4 regions of the Citrobacter sp. FDAARGOS_156 genome follow, and region 3 is predicted to be linked to each of the others. Evidence: predicted binding sites of a transcription regulator. Region 3 holds the regulator's gene; each other region holds the start of a gene.

Region 1 (8,104 bases), 2.1 Mb from region 3:
AAGCTGTTTTTGGTAACCAGAGTACGGCCATCAACGCCCATACCGCCGATTGATTCAGTTGCCCAAATCGGGTCACCGGAGAACAGTTCATCATATTCAGGAGTACGCAGGAAACGAACCATACGCAGTTTCATGACCAGGTGGTCAATCATTTCCTGAGCGTCTTGCTCGGTGATTTTGCCTGCTTTCAGGTCACGTTCGATGTAAGCATCCAGGAAGGTGGATACGCGACCGAAGGACATTGCTGCACCGTTCTGAGATTTAACCGCGGCCAGGTAGCCGAAGTAAGTCCACTGGATAGCTTCCTGAGCGTTGGTAGCCGGACCAGAGATATCGCAGCCATATTTAGCAGCCATTTCTTTGATCTGACCCAGAGCGCGGTGCTGTTCAGCAATTTCTTCACGCAGACGGATAGTTGCTTCCAGGTTTACGCCATTTTCCAGATCGGACTGCAGAGAGACGAACTGAGCGTATTTGTCTTTCATCAGGTAGTCGATACCGTACAGCGCAACGCGACGGTAGTCACCGATGATACGGCCACGGCCATACGCATCTGGCAGACCAGTCAGAACACCGGATTTACGGCAGTTCAGAATGTCTTTGGTATAAACATCGAATACACCCTGGTTGTGGGTTTTACGGTATTCGGTGAAGATTTTTTTCAGCATCGGGTCCAGTTCGCGATTGTACGCTTTGCAGGAACCTTCAACCATTTTGATACCGCCAAACGGGATAATTGCACGTTTCAGCGGAGCTTCAGTTTGCAGACCAACAATTTTCTCAAGCGCTTTGTTGATGTAGCCAGCGTCGTGAGAAGTGATGGTAGAAGCAACGGAGGTGTCAAAGTCAACAGGCGCGTGAGTGCGGTTTTCCTGTTTAACGCCTTCCATTACGCTGTCCCACAGTGCAGTGGTCGCTTCAGTTGCGCCAGCCAGGAAGGACTCGTCACCCTCATACGGAGTGTAGTTTTTCTGAATGAAGTCACGGACGTTTACTTCATTCTGCCAATCACCTTTGGTAAAACCTTCCCAGGCTGTGGCTAACTTTTCATTAAGCTCGGACATGTAACACCTACCTTCTTAAGTGGATTTTTTATTTACTGCGTGTAATGAGCATCAACAGATTAATGATGATCGTTACCACGCAGGTAAATGACCCAGTATGTCAACCCGACCAACAAACCGCCGCCGATAATGTTACCGATCGTAACCGGAATCAGGTTATCGGTGATGAAATTCATCACGGTCAGGTGAGAAAAATTCTCCGGAGAAGAACCGACAGCGGTCCAGAATTCCGGGGTGGCGAAATCGCGTATTACGATACCCATAGGGATCATAAACATGTTTGCGATACTGTGCTCAAAACCGCTGGCAACAAACATTGCGACCGGTAATACCATGATAAACGCTTTGTCCATCAGGCTGCGGCCAGAGTAGCTCATCCATACCGCCAGGCACACCATTAGGTTAGCCAGAATACCAAGGCTTACAGCTTCAACAAAAGTATGGTGCACTTTGTGGTCGGCAGTTTGCAGGACGTTGAGTCCCCACGCGCCGTTGGCGGTCATATACTCGCCAGAAAGCCACATGAGTAACACAAAAATCAGCGCACCAATCAGGTTACCGACATAAACGTTAAGCCAGTTCTTCGCTAACTGACCCCAGGTAATACGACCACTGGCTTTAGCGACGACAATCAGTACGGTTGAAGTGAAGAGGTCAGCGCCGCAGACAACGCAAAGGATCAGCCCCAGGGAAAAGCAGATACCACCCACCAGCTTTGCCATGCCGAAAGGCATTGTGCCGGTACCGGTTGTGGCAGTGATATAGAAAACAAAGGCAATTGAAATGAACACACCGGCAGTAATTGCCAGATAGAACGTCTTAAGCGGATGTTTCGTTGCTTTATAGACGCCTGCTTCTTCGGCAACTTTGGCCATAGCAGCAGGAAGTATAAGATCAAAAGGGTTGTCAGCTTTCACACTAACTCTCTCTTTATTAAGTCGGCGACGAGATACTAACAAAGCATTATAGATGAGAATTTGATATAGATCATATCTCGCCTGGCTTATAGGCCCGTAAGACGCATGGTTTTTATGCGATTACGGTGTAACTTGTTGATTATCCATGTAAAAATAAATTTTAAAAATTATAAAGTGAGTTGAAATTTTTCTTTATGCCTCCAGTCGGACGGTTAATTAAAATGGAGTAATTGAGATAAATAGCGATATTAATAAACCAAAAATTTTAATATCAACTACTAATATTTAACCTTGTTTTTACATTTATTTTTGAGTACACAAAAATAAAAAAACAGGGCGCTTAGAGCGCCCCGTAATATAGCCCAGACAATACGTTTAGCCTACTCAACGCGGGCTGTTTGCCACTATTTTGACCAGTGTGCTGCTTTCGCGCGTTGCAGCTTCTCATAGGCTTTCAGCAGAGACTGATGTGCCGGGAAAGCCCGCAGATCGCTATCAACCGTTTGTAATCCGTAGAATGGCGCTTCTCCGCTCATTGCTGCACTTGCTGCTTCAACTGCCTCTGCACCGTACATACGAACAAATGCGTTAAGATACTGCAGCGGCTGACGATCTTCTTCCTGAGAGAGCAGCAGCAGAGTTTGCAGGCAACGGTAATAGTTTGCGCGTTCAGCACTAAAGACGGATGCATTAAATTCCATTGTCCATTCCGTCCAGATCAGTGCCTGCTCAAGGTCACCACCCGCCAGAGCCAGCATTACTTTGAGCTCGCCAATGCGCAGGGTATACCAGCCATTATCCGCACCGGTCGCCAAACCCAGCAGCTCACGTACGCGAGTGAAGTCGTCAAATCCTTCTTCATCCAGTTGTGCGAGCAGGTTGAGGTAGTCTTCTTTTTCCCATTCGCTGCCTGGCAGAGAGAGAATGGTCTCACGCAGGTGCGCTCCCATGCTGTTGTTGGCTAACCACAAATCTTCTGCAGGGTAGATGTCAGACATGCCCGGGACGATAATGCGGCAAGCGTAAACGCTCAGATGCTCGTAGTCGGCGATGTAGACTTCCTTATCTTCCGCTTTGAAGATGGCCATCAGGGTGGCGAACTCTTCTTCCGTGGTGCCAGAGAAATTCCAGTCAACGAACGGGTAATCGGCATCTTGCTTGAACAGATCCCAGGAGATCAGACCGCTGGAATCGATGAAGTGCGTTTCGAGGTTAGTGTGCTCAGCCACTTCTTCATCGTCGAAGGTTGGGGGAGTGAAGACATCAAGATCTTTCAGGCCACGGCCCTGCAACAGTTCAGTGACGGTACGCTCCAGTGCAACACCGAAATCCGGGTGCGCGCCGAAAGAGGCAAAACAGGTACCGTTAGCCGGGTTGAACAGTACAACGCAGATAACCGGGTATTTGCCGCCCAGCGAGCCGTCGTATGCGAAGATTGGGAATCCTTCGGCTTCCAGCTTTGCAATGGATTCAACGACTGCCGGGTAACGCGCCATCACTTCGGCCGGAATTTCCGGCAGGCTGATGCTTTCCGCGATAATGCGGTTTTTCACATAGCGCTCAAAAACTTCAGACAGCCCCTGAACGCGGGCTTCATTCGGTGTGTTACCCGCAGACATACCGTTAGATACGTACAGATTACCGATAATGTTCATCGGAATGTAAACGGTCTGATTATCTGACTGACGGGTAAACGGCAGGCCGCAAACGCCGCGTTCTTCATTGCCGGATTGCAGATCGATAAGCATGCTACCGGTCAGTTCATTGTCTGGATCGTAGAATGCACGCAGACGCGCATCCAGCAAACCTTCAGGTACGTCATCATCTTCTGTCAGTGGGAACCATTTTTCGTTCGGGTAATGTACGAACGGGCCGTTAGCGATGGTGTCGCCCAGCCAGAAATCCGCAAAGAAGTAATTCGTGGACAGACGCTCAAAATATTCGCCCAGTGCGGAGGCCAGCGCCGCTTTTTTCGTCGCACCTTTACCGTTGGTAAAGCACAGCGCGCATTCTTTGTCGCGAATATGCACAGACCAGACGTTAGGAACGGGATTCAACCACGAGGCTTCTTCAATTTGAAAACCGAGGTCGAGTAATTTTTGCTGGAAGCGAGCGATGGAATCTTCCAGTGCGGCATCTTTGCCGGGGATAAATGTTTGCGTCATGAAAATCACTTTTGTCGTACGGAAAGCGCGCAATGATACGGGTTTTCAATGAATGGCGCTATCGCCGCCCGAGCCTCGGCGTAAATAAAGCATTTGATTCACACCGTAGCGTGTTCAGTCGAATGTCTGCGGACTATCTGCTGAAGGGAAGGGGGCTTCTTTCTTTATATATCTCTGCGCTATGCAAAACCAGAATGGTCGAAGGTTGGCTGGGCCAAATGCGCCTCCTGATAGCGAAAATCTCGGTTTTTATCCGTCAATCCGATAGATTCTTTTGTGTGATGCACCGCTCATTTTTGCCCTGGCCAGTTTTACCCATTGCGGCGCGTGTCACTGAATGATAAAACCGATATCCACAGGAATAACTTATACCCAATGTCTGTCACAGGAATTATCGTAAACGACAGGATGTTGATCGGATAACAACACAACGTGGTGAGGGGAAATGGCTCAGGTCTTCAATTTTAGTTCAGGTCCGGCAATGCTACCGGCAGAAGTACTTAAACTGGCTCAACAGGATCTTCGCGACTGGAACGGTCTTGGCACGTCGGTGATGGAAATTAGCCACCGTGGCAAAGAGTTCATCCAGGTCGCAGAGGAAGCGGAGCAGGATTTTCGCGATCTTCTCAGTATCCCCTCCAACTATAAAGTGTTGTTCTGTCATGGCGGTGGCCGTGGGCAGTTTGCGGGTATCCCATTAAATATTCTGGGTGACAAAACCACGGCGGATTACGTCGATGCCGGTTACTGGGCCGCCAGTGCAATTAAAGAAGCGAAAAAGTACTGCACGCCAAATGTTATCGACGCCAAAGTCACCGTTGACGGACTGCGTGCTGTTAAACCGATGAGTGAATGGCAGCTTTCTGACAATGCGGCGTATCTGCACTATTGTCCGAACGAAACCATCGACGGTATCGCGATTGATGAAACGCCGAATTTTGCCAGCAACGTGGTGGTTACGGCGGATCTGTCCTCGACCATTCTTTCCGCACCGCTTGACGTTAGTCGTTATGGCGTAATTTACGCCGGGGCGCAGAAAAACATCGGCCCGGCCGGGCTGACCATTGTCATCGTACGTGAAGATTTGCTGGGTAAGGCCCATGTGTCCTGCCCGTCAATCCTCGACTATACCGTGCTGAATGACAACGACTCCATGTTCAATACGCCACCGACCTTTGCCTGGTATCTGTCTGGCCTGGTTTTTAAATGGCTGAAAGAGCAGGGCGGTGTTAACGCGATGGATAAAATTAACCAGCAAAAAGCGGAACTGTTGTACGGCGTGATTGATAACAGCGATTTCTACCGCAACGATGTGGCGAAATCGAACCGTTCACGCATGAACGTCCCGTTCCAGTTGGCTGACAACGCGCTGGATAAACTTTTCCTGGAAGAGTCGTTTGCTGCCGGTCTGCATGCACTGAAGGGACATCGTGTAGTTGGCGGAATGCGGGCTTCAATCTATAACGCTATGCCGCTGGAAGGCGTAAAAGCACTGACCGATTTCATGGTCGATTTCGAGCGCCGCCGCGGCTAATCTGCTGTATTTTCATCCCCACAGTCAGTCTGTGGGGTTTTTATGTCTGTTTTTGAGAGTTGAGTTTCATGGAATCCCTGACGTTACAACCCATTGCGCGGGTGGATGGCACCATCAATCTGCCTGGATCCAAAAGTGTTTCTAACCGCGCTTTGCTGCTGGCTGCATTAGCAAATGGCACCACTGTCCTGACCAACCTGCTGGACAGCGATGATGTCCGCCATATGCTTAATGCTCTGAATGCGTTAGGGATTAGCTATACCCTTTCTGCCGATCGCACGCGTTGCGAGATAATCGGTAACGGCGGCGCGCTGCATGCAGAAGGCGCTGTAGAGCTGTTCCTTGGCAATGCCGGAACCGCAATGCGCCCGCTGGCCGCAGCGCTGTGCCTGGGCAGCAATGACATCGTGCTGACGGGCGAACCGCGCATGAAAGAGCGCCCGATTGGTCATCTGGTTGATGCGTTACGCCAGGGCGGAGCCAACATTGAATACCTGGAGCAGGAAAATTATCCGCCTCTACGTCTGCGCGGTGGTTTCACCGGAGGGCAAGTTGAGGTAGACGGCAGCGTATCCAGCCAGTTCCTCACTGCATTGCTGATGACTGCGCCGCTGGCGCCGCAGGACACGACGATCGCCATTAAAGGTGAGCTGGTATCCAAACCTTACATTGATATCACACTGAACCTGATGAAAACGTTTGGTGTTGAAATTGAGAATCAGAACTACCAGCGCTTTGTCGTGCAGGGCAACCAACAGTACCAGTCTCCGGGCGCCTATCTGGTAGAAGGCGACGCTTCATCGGCCTCGTATTTTCTTGCGGCTGGCGCGATCAAAGGCGGTACGGTGAAGGTTACCGGGATTGGGCGTCATAGCATGCAGGGTGATATTCGCTTTGCTGATGTGCTGGAAAAAATGGGCGCGACCGTGACATGGGGTGATGATTTTATTGCCTGTACTCGCGGTGAGTTGAACGCTGTCGATATGGACATGAACCATATTCCTGATGCGGCAATGACCATTGCGACCGCCGCGTTGTTTGCAAAGGGCACAACGACTTTACGGAACATTTACAACTGGCGCGTCAAAGAGACCGACCGTCTGTTTGCGATGGCAACGGAGTTGCGGAAAGTGGGCGCGGAAGTTGAAGAGGGGCATGATTTTATCCGTATCACTCCGCCGGTTAAGCTGCAGTTTGCGGATATTGCGACCTATAACGATCACCGTATGGCGATGTGTTTCTCGCTGGTGGCGTTGTCTGACACGCCGGTAACCATTCTGGACCCTAAATGCACCGCCAAAACCTTCCCGGATTATTTCGAACAGTTGGCCCGTATTAGTACTCCTGCCTGATCCTCACGAAACGCCGGTCCCTGGACTGGCGTTTCGATGTCCGTAACCGCACTGTTTTTACGCTTACAACTAATGCTAATTTGTTGATGATTTAACTTATTTATTTGTTTTTATTATAAATATCATCGGAAGATTAGCATGAAAAATAAATCACTCTTTTTGGCGTTGGCGGTTTCCGCTACGTTGTTGGCAGGTTGTAAAAATGGCGTAAATGGCGACCTTGTTGCCAGTTCCGGTATGGCGGCTTATAAAGCTGCGACGCTTTCCGACGCTGATGTCAAATCTCTCTCTAACAGTTCATGTAAGCAGATGGATAGCGAAAACCAGCTAGCGGGCGCAAAAAGCAAATACACTAAGCGTCTGAATAAAATTGCGAAAGCGTTGGGTAATAACATTGATGGAACGCCGGTCAACTATAAGGTTTATATGACCAGTGATATCAATGCCTGGGCAATGGCGAATGGATGCGTACGTGTTTATTCGGGTTTGATGGACCAGATGACCGACAATGAGATTGAAGGTGTGCTGGGTCATGAGTTGGGCCATGTTTCTTTAGGACACTCACGTAAAGCAATGCAGACTGCGTATGCCACACTCGCTGCGCGCGATGCTATTTCTGCGACCAGCGGCGTCGCTTCTCAGCTTTCCCAGTCTCAGTTGGGCGATCTGGCGGAAGGTGTGATTAACTCAGCGTTCTCCCGTAGCCAGGAATCGGATGCGGATGACTTTTCCTATGATTTGCTGAAAAAACGCGGTATTGACCGTCAGGGGTTAGTGACTGCGTTTGATAAGTTTGCCACGATGGACGCAGGCCATGCAAAATCACTGATGGATTCTCATCCGGCATCTGACGATCGTGCTCAGCATATGCGTGAACGTATCGCTGCAGATAAAAAGTAAAACAGTGTCATCTTCCGGGCTGGTTTCTCGCCAGCCCGCTATAATTGCGCAATTCTTCCTCATATCGTTACAGACTAATCGGGTTTTTACACTCTGTGTTAACGATTATTAGCGTTGGCGCGTATAATGCGCGGCGTTCACGTTAACGTATGCCCGTTTAAGGAGAAAAAGA
Region 2 (8,104 bases), 1.2 Mb from region 3:
CATGCCGCGAACGTTGTTCACTTCACGAACATCTTCGAGGAAAGTTTCAGCAATATGTTTCGCACGCAGCGGGTCGCCCGGCATCAATACGACGTCAGCGAAATCACCCATTTCTGCATTAATATGTGGAGTTGCCATTTTTTATCCTTATTTCGTTGTTATTGCCTGATGGCGGCTACGCCTATCAGGCCTACAAAACGTATGCAAAACAGTGAAATACCCTAAGGATTTCGCGTTGTAGGAAGGCGACGAATTCGTGAATCCCCGGGAGCATAGATTAACTATGTGACCGGGGTGAGCGAATGAAGTCAACGCATCTACAGCGCGAAAGACAACGGGTATTACAGCATGTTTTTACCGTAGTCCATCGGCGACGTACCAAAGTAGCTCGCCAGCGTCTGGCCGATATCCGCGAAGGTTTCACGGTGACCTAAAGAACCTGGTTTCACTTTCGGGCCGTAAACCAGTACCGGAATGTGTTCACGGGTGTGGTCAGTCCCGGTCCAGCTCGGGTCGCAGCCGTGGTCAGCGGTCAGGATCAGAATGTCATCTTCCCCCACCAGCTCCATCAGCTCAGGCAGACGGCGGTCGAACAGTTCCAGACCTGCGGCATAACCGGCGATATCGCGACGGTGACCCCAGGAAGAGTCGAAATCAACGAAGTTGGTGAAGACGATTGTCTTATCACCGGCTTCTTTCATCTCTTTGATGGTGGCGTCAAACAGCGCGTCCAGACCGGTGGCTTTCACTTTTTTGGTGATGCCGCAGTTCGCATAGATATCCGCGATTTTACCCACGGAAACCACGTGGCCGTCTTTCTCGTCGACCAGTTTCTGCAGCACGGTCGGTGCTGGCGGCTCAACGGCCAGATCGTGACGGTTACCGGTACGCTGGAAGTTACCGGCTTTATCACCGATAAACGGACGCGCGATAACACGACCGATGTTGTAACCACCTTCGGTCAGCTCTTCACGGGCGATTTCGCACAGCTCGTAGAGTTTATCCAGGCCAAAAGTCTCTTCGTGACAGGCAATCTGGAACACGGAGTCAGCGGAGGTATAGAAAATCGGCTTGCCGGTTTTCATATGCTCTTCACCCAGTTGATCCAGGATCACGGTACCGGAAGAGTGGCAGTTGCCGAGGTAACCTGGCAGGTTGGCACGTTTTACCAGTTTATCCAGCAGTTCTTGCGGGAAGCTGTTTTCGTGATCGGAGAAATATCCCCAGTCAAACAGAACCGGAACACCCGCGATTTCCCAGTGGCCAGACGGCGTGTCTTTCCCGGAAGAAAGTTCATGCGCCCATGCATAGGCACCAATCACTTCCGCGTTGCCGTCCATGCCAGCAGCAATTTTACCAGTAGAACCTTCGTGAGCTTTCACCAGGCCCAGACGGGTCAGGTTAGGCAGATTCAGTGGACCTTTGCGACCATTGTCAGCTTCACCTTTCGCACAGGCTTCTGCAATGTGTCCCATAGTGTCTGAACCTACGTCGCCAAAGCGATCCGCATCTTCAGTCGCACCAATACCAAAGGAGTCCAGCACCATAATAAATGCACGTTTCATCTTGTTCTCCATACATCTGCGCCGCAAAAAAGCGATCAGATCAGTATACAGTTATTCGGTAATACGACGATAGACTGTCGGTGTAATTTCTGGCGCTTTATCGTCAAGGCTAATTGCCGCTTTGACCGCTTTCGCCGCTTCCTGCCAGCTGGCTTCGTCTTTGGCGTGGATCACCGCCAGCGGGCGCTGTCCGTCTACGCTGTCGCCCAGACGCGCCATATCGCTAAAGCCAACGCTGTAATCAATGGTGTCCGATGCCTGACGACGACCGCCGCCCATGGAAACAACCGCCATTCCCAGCGCACGGGTATCCATCGCGCTGACAAAGCCTTCGGTATCAGCATATACCGCTTTGCTGAGCATTGCCGTCGGCAGGTACTTCGCATAATTCTCGACGAAATCGGTCGGGCCTTTCTGCGCCGCCACCATGCGACCAAAAATCTCTGCTGCTTTGCCGTTATCCAGCACCGTCTGCAATTTCGCACGGGCTTCGGCGTCATCTTTCGCCAGCTTGCCGGAGATCAGCATTTCCACGCACAGCGCCATAGTGACGTCTAACAGACGTGGATTGCGGTATTCACCGGTCAGGAACTGCACAGCTTCGCGGACTTCGACCGCGTTACCTGCGCTGGAGGCCAACACCTGGTTCATATCAGTTAACAGCGCGGTGGTACGTACACCCGCACCGTTTGCCACGCCGACAATCGCTTCGGCAAGGGCTTCAGAAAGCTCGTAAGTCGGCATAAAGGCGCCGCTGCCCACTTTCACATCCATCACCAGCGCATCCAGCCCTTCCGCCAGTTTTTTCGCCAGAATGGAACCGGTAATCAGCGGGATGGAATCCACCGTCGCGGTAATATCGCGGGTGGCATAAAAACGTTTATCCGCCGGTGCGAGCGAACTGGTTTGCCCAATAATCGCCACACCCACGTCTTTAATAATTTCACGGAAACGGGCGTCGTCCGGGAAGATGTCAAATCCTGGAATCGCTTCAAGTTTATCGAGCGTACCGCCGGTATGCCCCAGGCCACGTCCGGAGATCATCGGAATATAGCCGCCGCACGCAGCAACCATCGGGCCTAACATCAGTGACGTTACGTCACCTACGCCGCCGGTAGAGTGTTTATCCACAATCGGGCCGTTCAGCTGCAGGCTTTTCCAGTCCAGCACGGTTCCTGAATCACGCATTGCCATGGTCAGCGAAACACGCTCAGGCATTGTCATATCGTGGAAAAAAATGGTCATCGCCAGGGCGGCGATTTGCCCTTCAGAGATGGTATTGTCGCGAATGCCATTGATAAAGAAACGAATTTCTTCATCGCTCAGCGCATGACCATCACGTTTTTTACGAATAATTTCTTGTGCGAGAAACACGGTAACCCCCGATTAATCAGGTTAAATGCTGCGGAAAACCCACTGCAATGAATGATTACTCTTAATAATCCAAGCCGTTGTAGGCCGGGTAAGCAACGCGCACCCGGCAGTCGTACTGATGCCGGATGGCGGCTGCGCCTTATCCGGCCTACAATGGGCAATTCAAACTTAGTAGCTGCTTGCGCTCTTACCGTCGCCGTGACCCAGCGCTTTCAGCAAGCTAGCCAGCAGGCTGGATGCGCCAAAACGGTAGTGACGAGAATCAGCCCAGTCAGCGCCAAACAGTTCATCGGCAATCGCCAGGAACTGCTGTGCATCTTCTGCAGTACGCACACCGCCAGCCGGTTTGAAACCTACAGTTTTAGAAACACCCATGTCGCGGATAACTTCCATCATGATGCGTGCGCTTTCCGGCGTCGCATTGACCGGCACTTTACCGGTAGACGTTTTGATGAAATCAGCACCGGCTTTGATGGAGATTTCAGATGCTTTGCGAATCAGTGCTTCTTCTTTCAGCTCACCGGTTTCGATGATCACTTTCAGCAGAACGTTTGCCGCCGCACACGCGTCTTTGCAAGCTTTAACCAGATCAAAACCAATCTGCTCGTTACCGGCGATCAGCGCACGGTACGGGAACACCACGTCAACTTCATCGGCACCGTAGGCGATCGCCGCGCGAGTTTCCGCCAACGCAATCTCGATGTCGTCGTTGCCGTGCGGGAAGTTGGTGACGGTTGCAATGCGGATGTCCGGCGTACCCTGCTCTTTCAGAGTCTTACGCGCAATAGGGATGAAACGCGGATAAATGCAGATTGCGGCAGTGTTGCCAACCGGGGTCTTCGCCTGATGACACAGCGCGATCACTTTTTCATTGGTGTCGTCGTCATTCAGGGTGGTCAGGTCCATCAGTTTCAGTGCACGCAGGCTGCTTGCTGTTAAATCGGTCATAACATTCTCCAACGGCGTCGCCGTATAAAATTTCACCTTGCGAGTTTGTTAGTATTCTAACATCCGCTCGCTATTACACTTCGATATACATCACAGTTAATGAAAACCACATACAGATTTGCATTACTCTAATGAGATCTACCTCAAATAAATGACCTTTACTGGCGGCGTGCGGTGACATCAGGCGCATCCGGATCAAAGGTTGTGGCGGCGTTGCTTTCTACAATGGCGTTACACCTTCGGGATAAAAAGGAATCAACGATGCCCACGTCAAGCGAACTCGCGCTGCAACAGCGTTGCCAACAAATCGTGACCAGTCCGGTGCTCAGCCCTGAGCAGAAACGCCACTTTCTGGCGCTGGAGGCTGAAAACGCGCTGCCCTACCCGCAACTGCCTGCTGAGGCACGCCAGGCACTGGATGACGGGGTGATCTGCGACATGTACGAAGGCCATGCTCCGTTCAAACCGCGTTATGTTTTACCCGACTACGCGCGTTTTCTGGCCAACGGCTCATCATGGCTGGAGCTGGAGGGGGCAAAGGATCTCGATGACGCATTATCCTTACTCACTATTCTTTACCATCACGTTCCGTCAGTGACGTCGATGCCGGTCTATCTCGGTCAACTCGATGCCCTGTTGCAACCGTATGTTAGAATTCTAACACAAGATGAGATCGATATTCGAATAAAACGTTTCTGGCGTTATCTCGACCGTACCCTGCCAGATGCCTTTATGCATGCCAACATTGGCCCGGCCGACACGCCGATTACACGCGCAATTTTACGCGCAGATGCAGAGTTAAAGCAGGTTTCACCTAATCTTACCTTTATTTATGATCCGCAAATTACCCCTGACGATCTGCTGCTCAACGTGGCGAAAAATATTTGCGAATGCAGTAAACCGCACATTTCTAACGGCCCTGAAAATGATAAAATTTTCACAAAAGGCCACTACGGCGTCGTCAGTTGTTACAACTCACTGCCAATGGCTGGCGGCGGAAGTACGCTGGTCAGGCTCAATCTGAAAGCCATCGCAGAGCGCAGCACCTCTGTCGATGACTTCTTTACGCGCACCCTACCGCACTACTGCCAGCAGCAAATCGCTATCATTGATTCACGATGTGAATTCCTCTATGAAAAATCACATTTCTTTGAGAATAGCTTCCTGGTGCAGGAAGGGTTGATTGATCCCAAGCGTTTTGTGCCTATGTTCGGGATGTATGGTCTGGCGGAGGCGGTAAATCTGCTGTGTGAAAAAGCAGGGCAATGCGCGCGTTACGGGAAAGATGCGTTTGCCAATCAGCTAGGCTACCGTATTAGCGCCCAACTGGCGGAATTTGTAGAAAGCACACCGGTGAAATACGGCTGGAATCAGCGTGCGATGCTGCATGCACAGTCGGGGATCAGTTCTGACATCGGCACCACGCCGGGCGCTCGCCTGCCCTACGGTGATGAACCGGACCCGATCACCCATCTGCAAACCGTTGCGCCGCATCACGCGTATTATCACGCCGGTATCAGCGACATTCTCACGCTGGATGAAACCATCAAGCGTAATCCTCAGGCGCTGGTGCAATTGTGCCTCGGCGCATTTAAAGCCGGGATGCGTGAATTTACCGCTAACGTTAGCGGTAACGATCTGGTCCGCGTCACCGGTTATATGGTGCGCCTGTCGGATCTGGAAAAATATCGTGCCGCAGGTTCTCGCACCAACACCACCTGGCTTGGCGAAGAAGCCGCGCGTAATACGCGCATTCTGGAACGACAACCTCGCGTGATTAGCCATGAACAGCAGATGCGCTTCGGTAAGTAAGCTGATTCCCTTCTCCTGCGTCGACGGGCCGGGGAGTCGCCTGGCCCTGTTCCTGCAGGGATGCAATTTGCGCTGTAAAAATTGCCACAATCCGTGGACGATGGGACGCTGCAATGACTGCGGGGAGTGTGTACTGCATTGCCCACATGAAGCGTTAAGTCTGAGCGCGGGAAAAGTATGGTGGCAATCTGATATGTGTCAGCAGTGTGACACCTGCCTGCACATGTGCCCCCAGCAGGCTACGCCGATGGCGCAGACCATGAGCATTGATGAGGTACTGCAGCATGTTCGCAAAGCCTCGCCGTTTATTGAAGGAATGACGGTCAGCGGCGGCGAAGCAACGACCCAGCTACCGTTTATTGTGGCGCTGTTTAGCGCGATCAAAACCGATCCGCAGTTGCAACACCTGACCTGCATGGTAGACAGCAACGGCATGCTGAGCGAAACCGGCTGGCAAAAGCTGTTGCCGGTGTGCGACGGCGTAATGCTGGATTTAAAAGCCTGGGATAGCGCATGTCATCGTCAGTTGACAGGGCGCGATAACACGCTGATTAAACAAAGTATTACCTTTCTGTCCGGGCAAGGGAAACTTGCGGAACTGCGCCTGCTGATTATCCCTGGTCAGGTGGATTATCTCCAGCATATCGATGCACTGGCGGCGTTTATCAAGCGTTCAGGTGATGTACCGGTGCGGCTGAATGCCTTTCATGCGCACGGGGTATACGGCGAAGCAAAAGACTGGCCGAGCGCCACGCCGGAGGATGTGGAGCACCTGGCGCAAAGATTGCGCGAGCGCGGGGTGGATAATTTGATCTTCCCGGCTTTGTATCTGTGAAATGCCGGATGAGATGCGAAAGCGCCGCATCCGGAAATCAAAAATCAAACAACGCCGTCGTATTCCGATACAGCGCGTCAGCAATCACGTCCGCAGGTTCCGGGCGCAGCTCGCATAAGACGTCAAACACTCTGACTACCTGCTCCGGGCGGTTGGGCTGGCCCTGAAATCCGTTGAGCGGCATATCCGGCGCATCGGTTTCCAGCAGCAGTGACTCCAGCGGCAATCGCGCCATTACCTCGCGGGTTTTGCTGGCGCGTGGATAAGTAATGGTGCCGCCCACGCCAATTTTGTAGCCCAGTTGCACAAAGCGTTCAGCCTGCTGAAAACTCCCGGAAAATCCATGCACCACGCCGGTTCGCGGCAAAGCATGGCGTTTCAGGTGCATAGCCAGCTTGTCATGGGTACGTCGTGAATGCAGGATCACTGGCAGTTCGTAACGCTTCGCCAGCTTCAGCTGCGCCTCCAGAATCCACTCTTGCTGGTCAAATTGCGGATCGTCCCGGTACAGATCCAATCCAATCTCACCTACTGCCACCAGCTTTTGTGGACGCTTATCCAGCGCCTGCTGCAGTTGGTCCAGGCAGTCATCGCTGTGGTGTTCAATCACAATGGGATGCAGGCCCAGCGCGGCAAGCAGCGGGGGGTAATTATCCGCTAACGCCAGCACGCGGGAAAAGTTCGCCGCCTCGGTAGCCGGGACGATAATACTGCCCACACCGGCTTCACAGGCGCGCTGCAGGCTGGCGGATTCGTCGCCAGTAAACGGAGGGAAATCAAAGTGACAATGCGTATCGATAAAGCGAAAACTCACGCCAAATCCTCATTATCAAACGTGGTGTCGTTAGCCTGGGGCGCGCTGCTCGCAACGGACGCATGGGCATCGTTGGCAACGGGTGCAGGTGGAACCACCACCGGTCCCGGCACCACAATCTTCGGCGTCTGACGAGGCAGCGGCGCGTTTTTCGCCAGCAGTTTACCAATCGTTGCCAAAAAATAGCGCCCGCACAGGCGTCCGGTTTTGTAGTCTTCACGCAATGCCGGAATACGGCTCCCCAGTGCCATACTATGGAGTGGCTTTGGTGGGTAGATCTCAAAGATACGCAGCTTGCCCGGCGGTTTTTCGATAAAGCGCTGAATAGCGCGGTAGCTGGCTTCATGATGTTGAACCAGATTCACCAGCGGCTGCAGACTGCTCTCCCCCAGCCAGCGCTCCATACGTTTGAACCATTGTGGGGTGTAGTACATTTGCGAAGGCACCGTGCGGATAACCACCAGCGTTTTTGCACCCTGCTTCGCCGCTTCCTGCACGGGAATGGCGTCACTGACGCCACCATCCAGATAGTTCACGCCATCCAGCGCAACCCCTGTGCGGTAGAATCCGGGAATCGCGCTGGATGCACGAATGAGATCCAGCCAATTGTGCCGGTTCGGCGAAAAATAGCCCGGTGTGTAGTCATCTCCCCGGCAGGCGCACATATAAAACGCTTTACCTGCCTCAAACAGGCGCTCGGCGTTATCCATTGCCAGCGGCATTTGGGACGAGGTCGAATCCACCAGCCAGTCGAGG
Region 3 (8,104 bases):
CGTGCGACCCGCCTCGCGCAGCAACAGGCCATGTACGAAAGCCAGCAGGAGCGTGTGGCGCATCTGCAAAGCTATATCGATCGTTTCCGTGCTAAAGCCACCAAAGCAAAGCAGGCGCAGAGCCGTATCAAAATGCTGGAGCGTATGGAGCTTATCGCTCCAGCCCATGTCGATAACCCGTTCCATTTCAGCTTCCGTGAACCTGAAAGCCTGCCTAATCCGCTGCTGAAAATGGAAAAAGTGAGTGCTGGCTACGGTGATCGCACAATCCTCGACTCTATCAAACTGAATCTGGTGCCGGGTTCTCGCATCGGCCTGTTAGGCCGCAACGGTGCGGGTAAATCAACGCTGATTAAGCTGCTGGCCGGCGAACTGGCCCCCATCAGCGGCGAGATTGGCCTGGCGAAAGGCATCAAGCTGGGCTACTTCGCTCAGCACCAGCTGGAGTTTTTACGCGCCGATGAATCGCCTATCCAGCACCTGGCGCGCATGGCGCCGCAGGAGCTTGAGCAGAAACTGCGAGACTACCTCGGCGGATTCGGCTTCCAGGGCGATAAAGTCAGCGAAGAAACCCGTCGCTTCTCCGGTGGCGAAAAAGCGCGTCTGGTGCTGGCGTTGATCGTCTGGCAGCGCCCGAACCTACTGCTGCTCGATGAACCGACCAACCACCTGGATTTAGATATGCGTCAGGCGCTGACCGAAGCGCTGATCGATTTTGAAGGCGCGCTGGTCGTGGTTTCGCACGACCGTCACCTGATTCGCTCCACCACCGACGACCTCTATCTGGTACACGACAAGAAAGTCGAGCCGTTTGACGGCGATCTGGAGGATTATCAGCAGTGGCTGAGCGATGTGCAAAAACAGGAAAGCCAGGGCGACGAACCGGCGAAAGAGAGCGTTAACAGCGCCCAGGCGCGTAAAGACCAGAAGCGTCGCGAAGCGGAACTGCGCACCCTGACGCAACCGCTGCGTAAAGAGATTACTCGTCTGGAAAAAGAGATGGAGAAACTGCACGCACAGCTGGCACAGGCGGAAGAGAAACTCGGCGACAGCGAACTGTACGACCAAAGCCGTAAAGCTGAGCTCACGGCATGTCTGCAACAACAGGCAAGCGCGAAGTCCGGGCTGGAAGAGTGTGAGATGGCCTGGCTGGACGCGCAGGAGCAGCTTGAGCAGATGCTGGCCGAGTAAGCACAAAATCACATATTGGCTAACCCGCACGCGCTGCGCACGGTATAGTTATTCTTTCCGATTATTAATTGCTCTGGTGTTATGGTTGAAATCACGTCCACAGAAATGACCCCACCTACCGACGATTCGCGAGAATTCCGCCCGATGCGCGGTATCAGTAACCGTCATTTACAGACGATGCTGCCGCGTTTAATTCGCCGCAAGGTGAAGTTCGATGCCCACTGGCAGCGTCTGGAATTGCCCGACGGTGATTTCGTCGATCTTGCGTGGAGTGAAGATCCGCAACAGGCGAAACACAAACCGCGCCTGGTGGTTTTTCACGGTCTGGAAGGTAGTCTGAACAGCCCCTACGCACATGGCCTGATTGAAGCAGCACAAAAGCGCGGCTGGCTGGGCGTGGTGATGCATTTTCGCGGCTGCAGCGGTGAACCCAATCGTCTGAACCGAATTTATCACTCCGGTGAAACAGAAGACGGCACCTGGTTTTTACACTGGCTGGAGCGTGAGTTCGGTCGTGTACCCACCGCTGCGGTTGGCTATTCGCTCGGTGGAAACATGCTGGCCTGCCTGCTGGCAAAAGAAGGGAACACGATCCCCATTGATGCCGCGGTTATCGTCTCCGCGCCTTTCGTGCTGGAAGCCTGTAGTTACCATATGGACAAAGGATTCTCCAAGGTCTATCAGCGCTACCTGCTTAACCTGTTGAAAGCCAATGCCTCGCGTAAGCTTGAGGCTTATCCTGGCTCGCTGCCGGTGAGTCTGGCCCAGTTGAAATCTCTGCGTCGCATTCGCGATTTTGACGATCTGATCACCGCCAAAATTCACGGTTTCGCCGATGCGATAGACTATTACCGTCAGTGTAGCGCCATGCCGCTGCTTAATCAGATAGCCAAACCCACGCTGATTATTCATGCCAAGGACGATCCGTTTATGGATAGTCATGTGATCCCTGAACCGGAAAATCTGCCCTCACAGGTGGAATATCAACTCACCGAACACGGCGGCCATGTCGGATTCATTGGCGGTACGATACGCCATCCGGAGATGTGGCTGGAATCCAGAATCCCGGACTGGCTGACAACGTATCTGGAGGCGTCATCATGATCATCCCCTGGCAAGACATCTCCCCGGACGCGCTGGACAATCTGATTGAAAGCTTTGTCTTGCGCGAAGGCACCGATTATGGTGAACATGAACGCTCGCTCGAACAAAAAGTCGCCGACGTCAAACGCCAACTACAATCAGGTGAGGCCATGCTGGTGTGGTCCGAACTGCATGAAACGGTCAACATTATGCCGAGGAAGCAGATTCACGAGTAACCCGTAGCCGCCGGCCGACTTTACTATAATTACAACCATTTCATGGAGTTGTTATGTCTGCCAAACATCCGGTGATTGCGGTAACAGGATCCAGCGGCGCGGGGACCACCACCACCAGCCTTGCGTTTCGTAAAATTTTCGCGCAGTTAAATCTGCGCGCCGCCGAGGTGGAAGGTGACAGTTTTCATCGCTATACCCGTCCGGAAATGGACATGGCGATTCGCAAAGCACGCGATGCCGGGCGGCATATCAGCTATTTCGGCCCCGAAGCTAACGACTTCGGTCTGCTGGAGCAAACCTTCATTGAATACGGCCAGACGGGCAAAGGTCAGTCGCGTAAATATCTGCACACCTACGATGAGGCCGTACCGTGGAATCAGGTTCCGGGGACATTTACGCCCTGGCAGCCGCTGCCTGAACCGACGGATGTCCTGTTCTATGAAGGACTGCACGGTGGCGTTGTCACCCCACAGCAAAACGTGGCCCGGCATGTCGATCTGCTGGTTGGCGTGGTGCCGATCGTAAACCTGGAGTGGATCCAGAAGCTGACCCGCGATACCAGCGAACGCGGGCATTCACGTGAAGCGGTAATGGACTCGGTGGTGCGCTCAATGGACGATTACATCAATTACATCACCCCACAGTTTTCCCGCACGCATATTAACTTCCAACGCGTACCGACCGTCGATACCTCTAATCCCTTTGCCGCCAGGAGCATTCCGTCACTGGATGAAAGCTTTGTCGTGATTCATTTTCGTAATCTGGAAGGCATCGATTATCCCTGGCTACTGGCCATGCTGCAGGGCTCATTCATTTCGCATATCAATACGTTGGTCGTGCCGGGCGGTAAGATGGGTCTGGCGATGGAATTGATTATGCTACCGCTGGTCCAGCGACTGATGGAAGGTAAAAAGATAGAGTGATATGTGGAAAGCGCCGGATGGCGCTTCGCTTATCCGGCCTACGACTCAACATCATCCTGTAGGCCGGATAAGGCAACGCCGCCATCCGGCATCAGCAATTACGCGGCAACGACTTCATAAGAATGGGTAATGTTCACCGCCTTTTCCAGCATCAGAGCTACGGAACAATACTTCTCCGCCGAGAGGTCAACTGCGCGAGACACAGACGCATCTTTCAGGTCGTTACCCGTTACAATGAAATGCAGGTTGATATGGGTGAACAGGCGCGGCGCTTCATCACGACGCTCGGAGGTCAGCTTCACTTCGCAGTTGGTCACATCCTGACGCCCCTTTTGCAGGATCGACACCACATCAATTGCGCTGCAACCGCCCGCAGCCATTAAGACCATTTCCATCGGGCTCGGCGCTTTATCACCAGAGTTACCGTCCATCAAAATTTGGTGGCCTGAGGCGGACTCACCGAGGAAGGTTAACCCCTCAACCCACTTTACACGCGCTTGCATATTTCGTAACTCCAATGTTTCAATTTTCCTGACAGATTACGCGTACATAACAATTCTCGCAATGGAAGGCGACCTGCGTCATGCTGAAGCGAGACACCAGGAGACACACGGCGAAAGCTATGCTAAAACAGTCAGGATGCTACAGTAATACATTGACGTACTGCATGTATGCAGAGGACATCACATTACAGGCCGTCGCACGTATTGACAGCCCCCTTCCCAGGTAGCGGGAAGCACATTTTTGCAAACCCAGAGACAGGTTGTTTTTTGGCTCTGGAGACAGCTTATAACAGAGGATAACCGCGCATGGTGCTTGGCAAACCGCAAACAGACCCGACTCTCGAATGGTTCTTGTCTCATTGCCATATTCATAAGTACCCATCGAAGAGCACGCTGATTCACCAGGGTGAAAAAGCGGAAACGTTGTATTACATCGTTAAAGGCTCAGTGGCAGTGCTGATCAAAGATGAAGAAGGGAAAGAAATGATCCTCTCTTATCTGAATCAGGGCGATTTTATTGGTGAATTAGGCCTCTTCGAAGAAGGCCAGGAACGTAGCGCCTGGGTACGTGCCAAAACCGCATGTGAAGTCGCTGAAATTTCCTACAAAAAATTTCGCCAATTAATCCAGGTCAACCCAGATATTCTGATGCGTCTGTCTTCTCAGATGGCTCGTCGTCTGCAGGTAACGTCTGAAAAAGTAGGCAACCTTGCCTTCCTCGACGTAACTGGTCGTATCGCCCAGACTCTGCTGAATCTGGCGAAACAGCCTGACGCAATGACTCACCCGGACGGCATGCAGATTAAAATTACCCGCCAGGAAATTGGCCAGATCGTTGGCTGTTCCCGTGAAACCGTTGGTCGTATCCTGAAAATGCTGGAAGATCAGAATCTGATCTCCGCGCATGGTAAGACCATCGTCGTCTACGGCACGCGTTAATCCCATCGACATGGCGTGTTACGTAGTAATGCGCCATTTTTGTTTGCTCCGATGTGGCGAAGACTGATTTATCACCCCGAGATCAACTACGCACTACGACAGACGCTGGTGCTATGTTTACCTGTGGCTGTCGGCCTTATCATTGGTCAGCTTCATCTGGGGCTCTTATTCTCCCTCGTCCCTGCCTGCTGCAATATTGCCGGTCTTGATACCCCGCATAAGCGCTTTTTCAAACGCTTAGTGATTGGCGCGTCTTTGTTTGCCGGATGCAGTCTGATCATGCAGTTACTGCTGGCAAAAGATATACCGCTGCCGCTGATCCTCACCGGCCTGACGCTGATTCTTGGTGTAACCGCAGAATTAGGCCCTCTGCATGCGCGACTACTACCTGCCTCGCTTATCGCGGCAATTTTCACGCTCAGCCTGGCCGGGAACATGCCCGTCTGGGAGCCGCTGCTAATCTACGCGCTGGGCACATTGTGGTACGGCCTGTTCAACTGGTTCTGGTTCTGGATGTGGCGCGAGCAGCCGCTGCGTGAATCGCTCAGTTTGTTGTACCGCGAATTAGCCGATTACTGTGAGGCCAAGTACAGCATGCTGACCCAGCATGCCGATCCCGAAAAAGCGCTTCCTCCCCTGCTGGTGCGCCAGCAAAAAGCGGTGGATTTAATTACCCAGTGCTATCAGCAAATGCATATGCTGTCGGCGCATCGCAACAACGATTATAAGCGCCTGCTACGTGCCTTTCAGGAGGCGCTCGATTTACAGGAACATATTTCCGTTAGCCTCCACCAGCCGGAAGAGGTGCAAAAGCTGGTCGAACGTAGCCACGCCGAACAAGTGATTCGCTGGAATGCGCGCACCGTCGCCGAACGCCTTCGCGTACTGGCCGATGATATTTTGTATCACCGTTTGCCGACGCGTTTTTCAATGGATAAACAAATTGGCACGCTGGAGAAAATCGCCAACCAACATCCGGACAATCCGGTGGGTCAATTTTGCTACTGGCACTTCAGCCGTATTGCCCGTGTGCTACGCACCCAGCGACCACTGTATGCCCGGGATTTAATGGCTGACAAGCAGCGTCGGCTGCCGCTGATCCCTGCCCTGAAAAGCTATCTGTCGTTGAAATCCCCGGCGCTGCGTAATGCCGGACGCATCAGCGTCATGTTGAGCATTGCCAGCCTGATGGGCAGCGCCTTACACCTGCCAAAACCCTACTGGATTTTGATGACAATCCTGTTCGTCACGCAAAATGGCTATGGGGCGACCCGGGTACGTATTTTACACCGTTCAGTAGGGACGCTAGTCGGCCTGGTGATCGCCGGCGTCACACTGCACTTTCATATTCAGGAAGGTTACACGCTGGCAGGCATGCTGCTGATAACCCTGGTGAGTTATCTGACCATCCGCAAAAACTACGGCTGGGCTACCGTCGGCTTTACGGTCACCGCGGTATATACCCTGCAACTGCTGACGCTGAACGGGGAACAGTTTATCGTGCCGCGGTTTATCGATACGGTCACTGGCTGCCTGATCGCCTTTGGCGGAATGCTCTGGCTGTGGCCGCAGTGGCAGAGCGGTTTGCTGCGTAAAAACGCCCACGATGCGTTAGAAGCCGATCAGGAGGCTATTCGCCTGATCCTGAGCAACGATCCCCAGGCCACACCGCTGGCGTATCAACGCATGCGGGTCAACCAGGCGCATAACACGCTGTTCAACTCACTTAACCAGGCGATGCAGGAGCCTAGGTTCAACTCGCACTATCTGGCGGACATGAAACTGTGGGTTACGCATAGCCAGTTCATCGTCGAACACATCAACGCAATGACTACGCTGGCAAGGGAACATACGATGCTGACGCCGGATTTGGCGCAGCGGTATCTGGAATCCTGCGAAATTGCGATCCAACGCTGCCAGCAGCGGCTGGAATATGACGGCCCCGGAAGCTCCGGCGATGTGAATATTCTCGAGGCGCCAGAGATGCTGTCCCATGGGCCTTTAAGCACCCTTGAGCAGCACCTACAGCGGATATTGGGGCATCTGAATACCATGCACACCATTTCGTCGGTAGCATGGCGTCAGCGACCGCACCATGGGATCTGGCTGAGCCGCCGACTGCGGGATATGAAGGGTTAAGAGAGTTGCCGGATGGCGGCGTAACGCCTTATCCGGCCTACGGGGTAAGGTGTGATTCGTAGGCCGGATCAGCGTAGCGCCATCCGGCAATCCATCAACCCACCACTTTCGCCACGGCCTGCGCGAAGCGCTGCATCCCTTCATCAATATCAGCCTGCTCCACCACCAGCGACGGTGCAAAACGCATCACGTCCGGCCCGGCATTCAGTACCATCACGCCTTCATTCGCCGCGGCGTACAAGAAATCACGCGCCCGGCCTTTAAACTGCGGCTTCAGTTCGGCGCCGATCAGCAGTCCCATACCGCGAATGTCGCTGAAAATGTCAAACTGCTGGTCAATTTTCTGCAAATGCTGAACAAACGCCTGGCGTTTGGCCTGAATACCTTCCAGCACTTCCGGCGTGTTGATGATATCAAACGCAGCTCCCGCAACCGCGCAGGCCAGCGGGTTACCGCCGTATGTGGAGCCGTGTGAACCCACGTGGAACGCGGAGGCAATCTCCTGGGTGGTCAGCACCGCGCTCACCGGGAAACCGCCGCCGAGCGCCTTGGCGCTGGTCAGGATATCCGGCGTCACGCCGTAGTGCATATAGGCAAACAGTGAGCCGGTACGCCCCATTCCGCTCTGTACTTCATCAAATACCAACAGTGCCTGGTGCTGATCACAAAGTTCACGCAAACCTTGCAGGAATGCCGGCGTTGCCGCAGTAACGCCACCCTCGCCCTGAATAGGTTCGATCACCACCGCACAGGTGTGATCGTCCATCACCGCTTTGACCGCATGCAGATCGTTAAACGGTACATGGATGATATCCGCCGGTTTGGGTCCAAAGCCGTCGGAGTATTTCGGCTGCCCGCCGACGGATACGGTAAACAGCGAACGACCGTGAAACGCGTTATGGAAGGCAATAATCTTGGTCTTGAACGGGCTATGGCGCACGCAGGCATAGTGGCGCGCCAGCTTAAAGGCGGTTTCGTTAGCTTCGGTACCGGAGTTCATGAACAGTACGCGTTCGGCGAAGGTTGCATCAATGATTTTACGGCCTAAGCGCAACGCCGGTTCGTTGGTAAAAACATTGCTGGTATGCCA
Region 4 (8,104 bases), 1.0 Mb from region 3:
CGTTTCTCAGTTGCCAGACATGTGCGTAAAATGGCCCCCAGATTAAAAAAGGATAGTGACGTATGCGCATTCATATTTTGGGAATTTGTGGCACTTTCATGGGCGGTCTGGCGATGCTGGCACGCTCGCTCGGTCATGAAGTAACCGGTTCGGACGCCAATGTGTATCCGCCGATGAGCACCTTACTTGAGAAGCAAGGCATTGATCTGATTCAGGGTTACGATGCCAGCCAGCTCGATCCACAGCCGGACCTGGTGATCATCGGTAATGCGATGACCCGTGGTAACCCCTGCGTGGAAGCGGTGCTGGAGAAGAACATTCCATACATGTCTGGCCCGCAATGGCTGCATGACTTTGTATTGCGCGACCGCTGGGTACTGGCGGTTGCGGGTACGCACGGCAAAACCACCACCGCCGGAATGGCGACCTGGATCCTCGAAGTCTGCGGCTATAAACCGGGCTTCGTGATCGGCGGCGTGCCGGGTAACTTTGAGGTTTCCGCGCGTCTGGGCGAAAGTGACTTCTTCGTGATTGAAGCGGATGAGTACGACTGCGCGTTCTTCGATAAGCGTTCTAAATTCGTGCATTACTGCCCGCGTACCCTGATCCTCAATAACCTTGAGTTCGATCACGCAGATATCTTTGACGATCTGAAAGCGATTCAGAAACAGTTCCATCATCTGGTGCGTATCGTGCCGGGCCAGGGACGCATCATCTACCCGGAAAACGACATCAATCTGAAACAAACGATGGCGATGGGCTGCTGGAGCGAACAGGAGTTGGTGGGCGAGCAGGGTCACTGGCAGGCGAAAAAGCTCACTACCGATGCTTCCGAGTGGGAAGTGTGGCTGGACGGTGAAAAAGTGGGTGAAGTTAAGTGGGGTCTGGTCGGCGAACACAACATGCACAATGGCCTGATGGCGATTGCGGCAGCCCGTCACGTGGGCGTCGTGCCTGCGGATGCAGCCAATGCGCTAGGCTCGTTCATTAACGCCCGTCGTCGTCTTGAACTGCGTGGTGAAGCGCACGGCGTGACGGTGTATGATGATTTTGCCCATCATCCAACCGCGATTCTGGCAACGCTTGCGGCGCTGCGCGGGAAAGTTGGCGGTACGGCACGCATTATTGCGGTGCTGGAGCCTCGCTCTAACACCATGAAAATGGGACTGTGCAAAGATGATCTGGCGCCGTCGTTAGGCCGTGCGGACGAAGTGTTCCTGCTGCAACCCCCGCATATTCCGTGGCAGGTAGCAGAAGTCGCTGAAGCCTGCGTTCAGCCGGCGCACTGGAGTGGTGATGTGGATGCCCTGGCAGATATGGTGGTGAAAACCGCGCAGCCAGGCGATCACATTCTGGTGATGAGTAACGGCGGATTTGGTGGTATTCATCAAAAACTGCTGGATGGTCTGGCGAAGAAAGCTCAGGCGGAAGCGCAAGAGTAAAAAAATGCCCGGTGGCGCTACGCTTACCGGGCCTACAACGAATTCACGGATTGTAGGCCGGATAAGGTGTTTGCACCGCCATCCGGCACTTTCGGCAGACGAAGAGGTTAGGCCTCGTTTTCCGCCAGTTCACGCAGATACTGGAAGATCTGGCGGGAAGATTTTGGCGGCTTGTTGCCCGCTTTTTCTTTCCTGGCGTTACGCACCAGAGAACGCAGTTGCTGACGATCGGCGTCAGGCCACAGGTTCATCACTTCTTCGATAGCTTCATCGCTACCGTCAACCATACGGTCACGCAGTTGCTCCAGCTTATGGAAAACAACGACCTGCTGGTTGTGGCGATTTTTCAGCTTGTCCAGCGCCTGACGGATAGGATCAACATCGCGCTGGCGCAACATTTTGCCAATCAACTGCAGCTGGCGGCGGCGTCCTTCCATCTTAATACGCTGGGCCAGCTCAATGGCGGCACGTAAATCCGCATCGAGCGGGATCTTATCCAGCGCGTTTTTCCCCAGATCAACCAGTTCCGCACCCAGGCGTTTTAACTCCTCGGCATCGCGTTTAATTTCACTTTTACTGACCCAGATAATTTCATCGTCTTCGTCTTCGATGTCATCACCGGGAACGTCGTCGAGCCAGTCTTCGGGCTGCTTTGTCATTTCAGGCTCCTTAAAAAAAGAGGCTAATGTTACCAGTTAAGATGCGCACTGAAAAACGGTTCTCTGTTAGACTTCAGAGAAACTCTCTCTACATTATGGCATTTGCGATGAAAGTAATCTCACAAGTTGAAGCGCAGCGTAAGATTCTGGAAGAAGCAGTCTCGACGGCACTGGAATTAGCGTCAGGTAAGTCGGATGGCGCGGAAGTCGCTGTAAGCAAGACCACGGGTATTAGCGTCAGCACCCGTTATGGTGAAGTGGAGAACGTCGAATTCAATAGCGATGGTGCACTGGGGATTACGGTTTATCACCAGAACCGTAAGGGCAGCGCATCGTCCACCGATTTAAGCCCGCAGGCAATTGCACGCACCGTGCAGGCTGCGCTGGACATTGCACGTTACACTTCGCCGGATCCGTGCGCAGGCGTGGCAGATAAAGACCTGCTGGCCTTTGAGGCGCCCGATCTGGACCTGTTCCACCCGGCGGAAGTTTCCCCTGATGAAGCCATCGAACTGGCTGCTCGTGCTGAACAGGCGGCGCTGCAGGCTGATAAGCGTATCACCAATACCGAAGGCGGCAGCTTTAACAGCCACTATGGCATCAAAGTGTTTGGTAACAGCCACGGCATGCTGCAGGGCTACTGCTCCACGCGTCATTCCCTTTCCAGCTGTGTGATCGCGGAAGAAAATGGCGATATGGAACGCGATTACGCCTACACCATTGGCCGGGCGATGGACGATCTGCAAACGCCGGAGTGGGTAGGGGCTGACTGTGCTCGCCGCACCTTATCTCGTTTGTCGCCGCGTAAGCTGTCCACCATGAAAGCGCCGGTGATTTTCGCCAACGAAGTGGCGACCGGACTGTTCGGACACTTGGTCGGCGCGATTGCCGGCGGTTCGGTGTACCGCAAATCTACCTTCCTGCTGGATTCACTGGGCAAACAAATTCTGCCGGAATGGCTGACCATTGAAGAGCATCCGCACCTGCTGAAAGGGCTGGCGTCGTCGCCATTCGACAGTGAAGGGGTACGGACTGAACGCCGTGACATCATTAAAGACGGCGTGCTGACTCAGTGGCTGCTGACCAACTACTCTGCGCGTAAGTTGGGGCTGAAGAGCACCGGGCATGCGGGCGGGATCCACAACTGGCGAATTCCGGGACAGGGTCTAAGCTTCGAGCAGTTGCTCAAAGAGATGGGCACAGGCCTTGTGGTTACCGAGCTGATGGGCCAGGGCGTAAGCGGCATTACCGGCGATTACTCGCGCGGCGCGGCGGGCTTCTGGGTCGAAAACGGCGAAATTCAGTATCCGGTGAGTGAAATTACCATCGCCGGTAACTTAAAAGAGATGTGGCGCAATATTGTGACCGTGGGGAACGATATTGAAACGCGCAGTAATATCCAATGTGGTTCGGTATTGTTACCGGAGATGAAAATCGCCGGGCAGTGATACTCGTTAATGCGTTAATTTTTAATAATAAAAAAGGAAGTGAGCAATGCGTAAACACCTGTTAGCGATCGTCGCGGCTTCAACGCTGGTTCTTGGTTCTTCTGCGTTTGCAGCCGATCTTGAAGACGACATGGGGATCCTCAACGACAACCTGAAGATCGTTGAAAAAACGGATAATGCGACTGAACTGAAAGATGCGTTAACCAAAATGCGTGCAGCCGCGCTGGATGCTCAAAAGGCCACGCCGCCGAAGCTGGAAAACAAATCCCCGGACAGCCCGGAGATGAAGGATTTCCGCCACGGTTTTGACACGCTGATCGGCCAGATTGATGGTGCGCTTAAGCTGGCGAACGAAGGTAAAGTCAAAGAGGCGAAAGCCGTTGCGGAAGAGCTGAAAACCACGCGCAACGAAAACCACAAGAAGTTCCGCTAATCTACGCTATCCGGCCTGCATACCCGTAGGCCGGATAAAATCCCCCGCTACTGCACGCCCCATAAGTAAACGCTATCCCCATCACATTTTTTCATTTTTATCGCCCATTCATTGTTCGCATTTCCTGCCATTTTGCGGCTCACTCTTGCGATCTCAATCACATTCTTCCAGTGATAAATCGTGAACCCGGCCCGTTTTGCGGCACAGATCACTATCGCTGACCCCCTTTCCACTTCGAAGTGGAAAACAACTCGCTACAAACTTTTAACCCCCACCGCTAATTTACCCTCAGAGCCATTAGTGGGGTAAGACGAGTGAATAACGGAGCTGTAATGAATGACATGGGGGAATCGGTGGAACTGGCCGACCGCATGCTGGCGCAGGTATATGCCTTGCTGCGTGAACGCCACATTATTCCCAACGCCGTACAGGAACAGATGCTGACATCGCATGTTCGCGCCATGGCGCACCGCTCGATAACGGGTGAACCCTTACCAGAAGTCGATGCCAGCTTATTTGATGAAATTTCTGCCGAGTCAATGGCGCTTGCCCGCGACGTGGTCGCCGAGTTTGGCAATCTTCCCGAGGAAGAAGCCTGGCTGCTGTCGGTGCACTTCGAAGTCGCGAAAGACAACCTTTAAGGAGCAAAAGATGGAACAGATTACCGTAGTGATTGGCGATCGTCTGGGTAAAGGCCAGAAAGTGGCGGCAGGCGTTGAGAAAGCGGGTGGCCGTGCGGTTGTGGTACCGGGCGTGGCGGCTGACATGAAGCTGGGTGACGTAATGAAAGCGGAAAACGCCACCTTTGGTATCTCGTTTTGCGGCAGTGGCGGGGCAGGGGCGATTACCGCACAGACCAAATACGGCTACAAGGCGAAATATGGCATGCGCTCGGTTGATGAAGGCGTAACGGCCATCAACGAAGGTTGCAACGTGCTGGGTTTCGGTTTTATGGACAAAGAAGAGCTCGGCGAGCGCCTGGTGCAGGCCTGGCAAAAGAAACACGGCGCTTAAGTATGAAAGAGCAATTCACCACAACGGTGAGAGTCACTGGCAAGGGCGAGGCCAAAGCGCGCGCCTTTGCCGATGCCCTGAACCACGTTCAGGCTGCGGTGATGAAAGCGTCGCCGCATATCTTACTGCGTATTGAGCCACAGGATGTGCAGGTTGTTCAAGCGCGTGAAACGGTGCGCAAAGAGGCGTTTTTATTCCTCTTTCTGCGCCGGGAAAGACGCACCTTCAGCGTGGAGCTGGATGTGACCGTCAACGTGACTGCCATCAATCTCGACAAGGTGGATTTCGTTACGCAACGCTGATTCTTTATTAAAAGGCATAAATATGTTCCTGATAATATTAATAAAATCGCTCATCATTGGTGGCCTGGTTGGCGTCGGTGTCGGCGCTGGGGCTGCACGCATGTTTCATGCGCCTACCACTCAAGGGATGGGCGCGTTTCGTACTCTGGGAGAACTGAATTCCTGCGAAGGGGATCCGGCTTCTCACTTCTCGTTCGGCCTGGGCTTCTTCTTTAACGCCTGGGCTTCTTCCGTTGCGGCGGGGGCGTTCACACAGGATGTCGACCATCGCATCATTCCCAACTGGGGTGCCGCCGCGCTGATGGTTAAAAACCGCAACGTCGGTGAAACGCTACACGATCCCAAACGCATGGCGATTGCCTGTGGCGTTATCGGGATGATTGTCGTGACCTTCCTGAACCTCACCGCGTCATCCGTACCGGAAGCGCTGCAGGTTACCGCCGTCAAGGTGCTGGTGCCTGCGGCTAACCTGCTGGTTAATACCGTGATGCCGGTGATCTTCTGGCTGGCGGCGATCGATGCCGGTAAGAAATCCGGCTTCTGGGCCACCGTTTTTGGCGGCGCGGCGCAACTGATCATGGGCAACGCCGTTCCGGGGCTGGTGCTCGGCATTCTGATCGGCAAAGGTGTTGAAGAAAGCGGCTGGAACCACGTCACGAAAGTGATGATGGTAGCTATCGTCGCACTGTTTGTCCTGAGCGGCTTCTTCCGCGGTTTCGACATGAAGATGATCGAGTCCTTCCATCTGACCGTGCCTAACTGGTTGGAACTGATCCACAACTCGCTCAGCGGCAAATAACGGAGGCCATCATGGAACAGAATAAAGGTTTTTGGTTTGCCGACTGGTCGTTCCCGATCTTCGTTGGCCTGCTCTCCTCTGGCGTCTTTGCCGGAACGCACATGTACTACCTGTACGGTATCGGCGCATTTAACGAAGTCGCTTTTGTGGCGATGCTAAAGGCGGGAATGGACACCGGCTCTTACGGCGCGGTGGCGGCATTTGGCGCAAGTTTCCTGTTTGCCCGCATCATTGAAGGTTCGCTGGTGGGGATTCTGGATATCGGCGGCGCGATTCAGACCGGGGTCGGGTTAGGTGTTCCGGCGCTGCTGCTGGGCGCGGGCATTATCTTCCCGGTCGCCAACTTTGCCGCCTCGCTGGTCACCGGTCTGGTGATTGGTCTGGCGATTGGCTACATCATCATTCTGGCGCGTAAGTTCACCATCAACCAGAGCGATTCAACCTACGGTGCGGACGTCATGATGGGGGCCGGTAACGCCTCCGGCCGCTTCCTCGGACCGTTGATTATCCTCAGCGCGATGACGGCTTCTATTCCTATCGGAATCGGTTCTCTGGCGGGTGCGCTGCTGTTTTATCTGTGGCAAAAACCGATTACCGGCGGGGCGATCCTTGGGGCAATGATCCTCGGGTCCATCTTCCCGATTGCCATTAGCTAACTGTTGATTTGCAGGCCGGATAAGGCGGTTACGCCGCCATCCGGCATAGGAGAGAGCGATGTTTGATTTACTCCTGCGCCGTGCGCGCCTCGTTGACGATACGGTGAGCGATATTGCGCTGAAAGACGGCAAGATCGCGGCGTTGGGCGAAGTTGATGGCCCGGCGCTGAAAACCATTGAGCTGGGCGGCGAGTGCTACGTCAGCGCAGGCTGGATTGACTCCCACGTTCATTGCTACCCGAAATCCCCTATTTACCACGACCAGCCGGATAGCGTCGGTATTGCGACCGGCGTTACCACGGTGGTGGATGCGGGCAGTACCGGGGCGGATGATATCGACGATTTTTACACCCTGACCCGGGAAGCGGTGACGGAAGTGTATGCGCTGCTGAACATCTCCCGCGTTGGGCTTATCGCCCAGAACGAGCTGGCTAACATGGCCAATATTGACGCCGATGCGGTGCGCCAGGCGGTGAAACGCCACCCTGATTTTATTGTCGGCCTGAAGGCACGCATGAGCAGCAGCGTGGTCGGTGAAAATGGCATCACGCCGCTGGATCGCGCCAAAGCGATGCAAACGCAGAACGGTGACCTGCCGCTGATGGTGCACATCGGTAACAACCCGCCGGACCTGGATGAGATCGCCGAGCGCCTGAGCGCGGGTGACATCATTACCCACTGTTACAACGGTAAGCCGAATCGCATTCTGACGCCGCAAGGCGAGCTGCGGGCGTCAGTGATGCGGGCGATTTCACGCGGCGTGCGTCTGGACGTTGGGCATGGCACCGCCAGCCTGAGCTTTGCGGTGGCAAAACGCGCTATTGAACTGGGGATTTTGCCACACACCATCAGTTCCGATATTTATTGCCGCAACCGTATCAGCGGTCCGGTGTATTCCCTGGCGAATGTGATGTCGAAATTTCTCGCCATGGGGATGTCGCTCCCACAGGTCATTGAGTGCGTGACCGCCAATGCCGCTGACGGCCTGCGTCTGAAACAGAAAGGGCGACTGCAGGTTGGTCTGGATGCCGATTTAACCCTCTTTACGCTTAAGCGCCAGCCAACCGTGCTGGTAGATGCTGAAAACGACAGCCTGCAGGCTGAACAAATGCTGGTGCCGCTTGCCGCAATACGTGCGGGCAAGGGCTATATGACCGAACAAGGGAGCGCGGAACATGCCTTCGATTTTTGAGAAATACAATTTAAAACAGGTGATTAACACATCAGGCCGCATGACGGCGCTCGGCGTTTCCACGCCGCGACCAGAAGTGGTTGAAGCGGCGATGGCGGGGATGAATCAGTACTTCGAAATGAAAGATCTGGTCAATAAAACCGGCGACTACATCGCGAA

Evidence for each region. The regulator CRP, encoded in region 3, controls carbon source genes, mostly activating them, when cyclic AMP is high. The targets are predictions, from matches to a motif close to ATGTGANNNNNNTCACAT.
Region 1: serC (3-phosphoserine/phosphohydroxythreonine transaminase) is a predicted target of CRP. The motif match lies at 4,423-4,440, and genes of this name have one in related genera.
Region 2: deoC (deoxyribose-phosphate aldolase) is a predicted target of CRP. The motif match lies at 4,019-4,036, and genes of this name have one in related genera.
Region 4: AL515_RS04215 (glycine dehydrogenase) is a predicted target of CRP. The motif match lies at 4,128-4,145, and genes of this name have one in related genera.

What each region holds. Positions count from the first base shown of each region.
Region 1 covers NZ_CP014030.2:1,949,227-1,957,330, forward strand. Annotated here, with positions in the region: gene pflB (formate C-acetyltransferase) at 1-1,064, opposite strand, end outside; gene focA (formate transporter FocA) at 1,124-1,981, opposite strand; gene ycaO (30S ribosomal protein S12 methylthiotransferase accessory factor YcaO) at 2,386-4,146, opposite strand; gene serC (3-phosphoserine/phosphohydroxythreonine transaminase) at 4,592-5,680, shown strand; gene aroA (3-phosphoshikimate 1-carboxyvinyltransferase) at 5,749-7,032, shown strand; gene AL515_RS09475 (M48 family metallopeptidase) at 7,171-7,932, shown strand; gene cmk ((d)CMP kinase) at 8,104-8,104, shown strand, end outside.
Region 2 covers NZ_CP014030.2:996,757-1,004,860, reverse strand. Annotated here, with positions in the region: gene deoD (purine-nucleoside phosphorylase) at 1-138, opposite strand, end outside; gene deoB (phosphopentomutase) at 342-1,565, opposite strand; gene deoA (thymidine phosphorylase) at 1,617-2,939, opposite strand; gene deoC (deoxyribose-phosphate aldolase) at 3,108-3,887, opposite strand; gene AL515_RS04930 (YjjI family glycine radical enzyme) at 4,149-5,699, shown strand; gene AL515_RS04925 (YjjW family glycine radical enzyme activase) at 5,671-6,534, shown strand; gene AL515_RS04920 (metal-dependent hydrolase) at 6,572-7,348, opposite strand; gene AL515_RS04915 (patatin-like phospholipase family protein) at 7,345-8,104, opposite strand, start outside.
Region 3 covers NZ_CP014030.2:4,570,329-4,578,432, forward strand. Annotated here, with positions in the region: gene AL515_RS22670 (ABC transporter ATP-binding protein) at 1-1,191, shown strand, start outside; gene AL515_RS22675 (hydrolase) at 1,273-2,295, shown strand; gene AL515_RS22680 (YheU family protein) at 2,292-2,510, shown strand; gene AL515_RS22685 (phosphoribulokinase) at 2,564-3,433, shown strand; gene AL515_RS22690 (OsmC family protein) at 3,532-3,936, opposite strand; gene crp (cAMP-activated global transcriptional regulator CRP) at 4,243-4,875, shown strand; gene AL515_RS22700 (YccS/YhfK family putative transporter) at 4,927-7,014, shown strand; gene argD (bifunctional acetylornithine/succinyldiaminopimelate transaminase) at 7,109-8,104, opposite strand, start outside.
Region 4 covers NZ_CP014030.2:856,834-864,937, forward strand. Annotated here, with positions in the region: gene mpl (UDP-N-acetylmuramate:L-alanyl-gamma-D-glutamyl-meso-diaminopimelate ligase) at 63-1,442, shown strand; gene yjgA (ribosome biogenesis factor YjgA) at 1,550-2,101, opposite strand; gene pmbA (metalloprotease PmbA) at 2,197-3,549, shown strand; gene cybC (cytochrome b562) at 3,596-3,982, shown strand; gene AL515_RS04215 (glycine dehydrogenase) at 4,315-4,623, shown strand; gene AL515_RS04220 (SFCGS family glycine-rich protein) at 4,634-4,996, shown strand; gene AL515_RS04225 (DUF4312 family protein) at 4,999-5,298, shown strand; gene AL515_RS04230 (DUF4311 domain-containing protein) at 5,321-6,097, shown strand; gene AL515_RS04235 (DUF4310 family protein) at 6,109-6,753, shown strand; gene AL515_RS04240 (amidohydrolase/deacetylase family metallohydrolase) at 6,812-7,945, shown strand; gene AL515_RS04245 (DgaE family pyridoxal phosphate-dependent ammonia lyase) at 7,929-8,104, shown strand, end outside.